Robiginitalea biformata HTCC2501: one gene and its partner. The protein of the gene in region 1 interacts with the protein of each later gene in a pairwise test. Links are inferred from orthologs where the notes say so. Each region holds a gene or a part of one and is shown on either strand. Other genes may lie near its edges.

The links.
Region 2: the proteins of RB2501_RS02550 (region 1) and pheS interact in binary tests that used the Escherichia coli proteins (3 or more experiments, as listed by UniProt). The link is inferred for Robiginitalea biformata HTCC2501 from one-to-one orthologs.

The regions. Positions count from the first base shown.
Region 1 is NC_013222.1:567,703-570,604, forward strand. The notes cover bases 60-2,902. They hold RB2501_RS02550 (branched-chain amino acid transport system II carrier protein), read right to left. Parts: upstream 2,194-2,902; coding sequence 925-2,193; downstream 60-924. Other genes in these bases: RB2501_RS02540 (sensor histidine kinase), read right to left, coding at 60-211; RB2501_RS02545 (CopD family protein), read right to left, coding at 324-878; RB2501_RS02555 (hypothetical protein), read left to right, coding at 2,426-2,656; thiL (thiamine-phosphate kinase), read right to left, coding at 2,657-2,902. Also shown: more of RB2501_RS02540, read right to left, coding at 1-59. UniProt on the Escherichia coli protein: Liv-II branched chain amino acid transport system, which transports leucine, valine and isoleucine. Also acts as a low-affinity threonine transporter.
Region 2 is NC_013222.1:938,084-940,919, forward strand. What follows is about bases 1-2,777. They hold pheS (phenylalanine--tRNA ligase subunit alpha), read right to left. Parts: upstream 2,011-2,777; coding sequence 991-2,010; downstream 1-990. Other genes in these bases: RB2501_RS04165 (CYTH domain-containing protein), read left to right, coding at 1-466; RB2501_RS04170 (YciI family protein), read left to right, coding at 454-990; RB2501_RS04180 (SulP family inorganic anion transporter), read right to left, coding at 2,128-2,777. In the rest of the region: more of RB2501_RS04180, read right to left, coding at 2,778-2,836.

The DNA of each region.
Region 1 (2,902 bases):
CGATCCGGTAGATCTCGTCCTTGAATATCAACCCGAGGTTTTCGGTAGTGACCGGGTAGGTAGTGCGCTGCAGGGCAAAGGTAATGGCCTGCTTGATTTGCTCCTCCTTCCGCTCCAGGCGGTCCTGGTGGTAATCCTGTGCCTGTTCCCTGTACTGGTAGACGGTGACCCCGGCAATCAACACGGACGCGATCAGGACCAGGAGGATCATCGATACGAAGATCCGGGACCGTAAAGACATCTTTTTGAACAAGGCGATCGGGTTTCCGCTAAGATAGCAATAATCGGACCAAAAGCAGGTTTATCGGGGGCTTCCCAAATGGTCAATCGGGCTTGCCGGACCGCTCCCTGAGGCGCCTGTAAAGCCGGATGCCGAGCATCAGCAGCACCGCCAACGCCAATAGGCCTGCCAGGCCGAACATCCAGTCGATACTGTTCTTGAGTACGGCCAGGAAAACCACCGCAAACAAGATGAGCGTGGCCCCCTCGTTCCAGATCCGCATAAATCGGGAGGTGTAGGAAATCTGCCCGCGCTGGAAGCGCAGGTACATGCGGTGCATCACCAGGTGGTATATGATCAGCAATACCACAAACCCGAGCTTCACGTGCATCCAGGGCTGGGAGAGCCATCCGGGCATGATCCAGAGCAGCACCAGGGCAGAGGCGATGCAGAGCACGGCCGACGGCCAGGTAATGATCTGCCAGAGCCGGCGTTCCATCACCCGGAACTGGTTGCCCAGTACCCGGGCTTCCGTCTCGGGTTTTTCGAGGGCTTCAATATGGTAGATAAACAGCCGGGGCATGTAGAAAAGCCCGGCAAACCAGGTCACCACAAAGATCAGGTGGAGGGATTTGATATAGTTGTAATAGTCGGCCATTGCCAGGAGTTTCTCCCGGTAAACTTACGCCATCCGGCCCATCCGGTCAAATCCGCCGCTGCAAGAACCTGCCCGCCAGGAAAACGCATACTGCCGGCAGCAACCAGGGAAGGCCAAACGACCGCAGCGGGATCCAGCTCACGGCACCTTCCGGAATGGCCCCCGGCCAGAGGCTTTCCACAAAATCCGGGATGCTGAACAACAAGGTAACGGCAACCACCGCCCGGAACAGCCGGGGGGGCGTATACCGGGCCGGCATCGCATTCAGCCCGATCAGCACAATGGTCAGCGGGTAGATAAACAACAGGGCCGGGAGGGCCACCGAGATAATATAAGCTACGGGGAGTTGGCCAAAAAGCACCCCTGTCGCACACCCGGCAAGGGCCGTCAGGGTATAGGCCCGGGGCGAATCCCCGAAACGGGATCGCGCGTAGTCCGAAGCGCCGGTGACCACGCCGACGGCCGTTGTAAAACAGGCCAGGCCAATCAGCAGGCTCAGCAACGCCTGGCTCCGCGCCCCAAGGGCATATTCCGTCACCTCCCGGAGCAGCCGGGTACGGGTTACCTCCTCCGGGACCCACCCGGTCATGGCAGCCCCACTGTACATCAGGCCCGTATAGAGCAACAACAGGCACATTCCCGCAAACAGCCCGGCGAGCGCAATCGCCCGGAACCGCTGCCCGAAATCCAGGCCGGGGTTTTCCAGCCGGAGGGAAACGAGAATCACCCCGCCGCAAACCACAGCGCCGATGGCGTCAAAGGTCTGGTACCCTTCCTGCAAACCCGCCGTAAATGGTGCCGACAGGGTACGGGCCGTCATGACATCCGGCGGCCAGAACAGGATGCTGCCGATCAGGAGGACCAGGACCAGCAGGATCACCGGGGTGAGGTATTTGCCGATAAGGCTGCCCAGTTTTGAACGGTTCATCACCAGGAAAAACACGAGGGCGAAATACACCAGGCTGGTGAGCCAGGGCGGGCTCCCAAGATAGGGCGCCACGGCCATTTCATGGGTTACCGATGCCGTCCGGGGAGAAGGCAGGGCGAGCGAAATGGCATAGATCAGGAAACAGTAGACGGCGCTGAACCCCGGGGAGACTTTTTTGGCAAAGTCGAACATGCTGCCCTGCAACCGGGAGTGTGCGAGGATCCCGAGCATCGGGATCAATACGGCCGACACGCAAAAGCCCAGGCAGACGAGCCACCAGAGCGGCCCGGCCCGCCATCCCATCTGTGGGGGGAGGATCAGGTTGCCCGCCCCGAAAAACAGGGAAAACAGGGCGAGCCCGAGGATGATGATGGATTTTCGGCTCATGGGTTGAATCAGGGCTGCGCCAGGCGGCGTTTTGACAGGTGGCAGCGGTGATTCGTCGAAAATAAATAAAATTCACCGGCAGCGCTCAATAAATCGGCATTTGCCGTCGTTGTCTTTGAAGGAACAGCTACAAGAGTGCACTATAGGGAAATGAAGGGAATCGGAAATCAATTCGGTTGCCGCTTTACACCGCCCAAATCGGGAGCGACAGCCCTAACCAAAAACCTACGCCATGAAGAAGCTCTTCTGCTCCATCTTCGGACACCACTTCTCGGTTTCCAAAAAGGTAACCTCACACATCAAGGAATACAGCTGCCTGCACTGCGGCAAACAGGTAACCACGGACGTCAGCGGGAACCTTTCAACGCTGACCCCCGAACTGCGCGAAATCAACCGGACCCTGGAACACATCTACCAGAAGCGCCACGCTTCCCATTCTCACCCGCAGCACCAGGTTGCCTGATTATTCGCCGGCACTGCCAAACGCATTCCAACCCCGCGCCGTCAGGTCTATCTGCTCGCCCGCGCGCGTAACCAGTTGTGCCCCGGCCTCCTTTTCGGCCATATGGCCGATTACGGTGAGGGATGGGTTCCCTTTGATTTTCGGGAAGTCCTCCTGCCGGATCGTAAAAAGCAACTCATAGTCCTCCCCGCCGCTCAGGGCCACGGTGGTACTATCCAGATTAAACTCCTCGCATACCGCCTGGGC
Region 2 (2,836 bases), 370 kb from region 1 along the record:
GATTGAACGAAAATTCCTGGTGGTATCCGGGGCGTACAGGGACCACGCCACCTCACGCAGGGAAATGGTACAGGGGTTCTTAAGCACGGATCCTGAGCGGACCATCCGGGTGAGGCGCTCCGGCGAAAAGGCCTGGATTACCATCAAGGGCCTGACCACGCAGGCGGGGACTACCCGCCAGGAATGGGAATACGAGATTCCTCCCGGGGATGCCGAATCGCTGCTGGCACTGTGCACGGATACCCCGATCCGCAAAACCCGGTACGAGGTGCCCTCCGGGCGCCACGTGTTTGAAGTGGATGAATTCCGGGATGCAAACGCCGGCCTGGTCCTGGCAGAGGTGGAACTCGCACGTGCCGATGAAGATTTTTCCAGGCCCGAATGGCTTGGGAAGGAGGTAACCGGCAATCCGGCTTATTACAATTCGCAATTAAGCATCAAACCCTATAGCACATGGAACGATTGATATACGGAGCCGGCATCTTCATACTGGCCATAGCACTGAGCGCCTGCGGCGAACAATCCCGCAACACGCCTGCGGATTCGCCCGGATTACCGGAATCGCCGTCCGGGGAACCCGCTGCGGGGACGAGTAGGGAAAAAAGCTTCGGGGAACTGCGGGAAAACCTGGTTTCCGAAGGGTACCAGGTATTTGATTACGTCGATGAGAAAACCGGGGATACCGTACTGATGCAGCAGTATTTCATGGCCTTCCTGAAACGGGGCGGTTCCCGTTCGCAGAGCCAGGAGGAGGCAGACAGCCTGCAGCAGTTGCACCTGGCCCATCTGGGGCGTATGTACGAATTGGGATACGCGGATATTTCCGGGCCATTCGGGGATGACGGGGACATCCGGGGCGTGACCATCTACAACGTGCCAACCCTGGAAATGGCGGATTCCCTGGCCCGATTGGATCCGGCTGTCCGCGCCGGCCGGCTCGAAATTGAAATCCACCCCTGGTGGGCGGCTAAAGGATTCCCCCTTCGCTGATCAGCGCAGGCTCCGGAACTGGCGCAGGAAGCGGACATCGTTTTCGCTGAGCAGGCGGATATCCGGGATCTGGTGGAGCAGGAGCGCAATGCGGTCGATACCCATGCCGAACGCAAACCCGGAATACGTCTTGGAATCGATGCCGCAGTTCTCCAGTACGTTCGGGTCTACCATCCCGCAGCCCATGATTTCCAGCCATCCGGTGCCTTTGGTCATCCGGTAGTCCGTCTCGGTTTCAAGCCCCCAGTACACATCTACTTCCGCACTGGGTTCGGTAAACGGGAAATAGGAGGGACGCAGGCGGATTTTGGATTTGCCGAAGAGGGCGGTGGTAAAATAGCGGAGGGTCTGCTTCAGGTCTGCAAAGGAAACCCCCTTGTCGATATACAGGCCTTCAACCTGGTGAAAAAAGCAATGCGAACGCGCAGAAATGGCCTCGTTTCGGTAAACCCGGCCGGGCGAAATGGTCCGAATGGGCGGTTTGTTGTTTTCCATGTAGCGCACCTGAACCGACGAGGTGTGTGTCCGCAGTAGGATGTCCGGGTCGGTCTGGATAAAAAAGGTGTCCTGCATATCCCGGGCCGGGTGGTATTCCGGCAGGTTCAGGGCGGTGAAGTTGTGCCAGTCGTCTTCGATTTCCGGGCCTTCCGACACGGTAAACCCAATCTGGGAAAAGATATCGATAATCCGGTATTTCACCTGTGAAATCGGGTGCCTGGAGCCCACTTCCAGGGGCTTCCCGGGGCGGGTGAGGTCGCCGTAGCGCGTTTCGGCTTGCTTCCCGGCTTCCAGGGCCTCCCGCAGGGCGTCCACCTTTTCCGCAGCTGCATTTTTCAGCTGGTTTACGGTTTGGCCGAATTCCCGCTTTTCGGACGCAGGCACGTTTTTCAGTTCCGCAAAAAAAGCGGTTAGCAACCCCTTTTTGCCGAGGTATTTGATGCGAAACGCTTCGATGGCTTCCGGGGTGTCCGCCTGGAATTCCCGTACTGTTTCCAGATGTTCTTTCAGTTGGTCGATCATGCTGCTCGATGCACGGACGCGGCAAGCGTCCAGGGTTTTAAAGCAGGGACAAAGGTAAACAATTCCGGCAACCGGAAAGGCATTTCACCCTTCAAAACGCCCCGGGCGGATACCCGATCAAACGGTATCCGGGATATTCTCCCGCACCCAGGCCACACAGGCCCTGAAGGATTCAAAAATATGCTCCTCCGGCACGAGGTCCGGGATGATGTCGATTCGCGACATCATATACCGCGGCTGATCCTGGATGTCCACGAACAGGGGGATGACCTGCTTTCTCTGCAATTCCTGCAGCACGTCTTCCATGGCGTAGAGGCCGGACTGGTCCATGTATTGCATCCTCCCGAGGCGGAGGATCACCGCCTGGGCTGTGGGGGGTATCTGGTCGGCCAGGCTCTGGAAATCGCTGGTGGTCCCGAAGAACAACGGCCCCTTGATATGCTTGATAAACACCTCTTCCCGGAGTTTTGCGGGGAAGTTGCCCTCGTCCGGCCAGGCCTTTTCATCGTTGAGGGATTTCACGTCCGACCGCTGGGCCGTCAGGTCGCCGATTTTTTTCATGAACATCAGGGAGGCGATCACCAGGCCGATACCCACCGCGTAGACGAGGTTCCAGAAGGTGGACAACACGAGTACCACCAGCATGACAATTACCTCGGAACTCAGCTTGACGGGCCCCAGGGTAATATCCTTGGGCAGGCTGGGGATGGCGCGGAGGCCCTTGTAGTCCATCACGGCAATCCCTACGGTAATCAGAATCCCCGCCAGGACGGCTGCCGGGATCTGGGAGGCAATAGGCCCGAGGGCCAGCAGGACCACCAGCAAA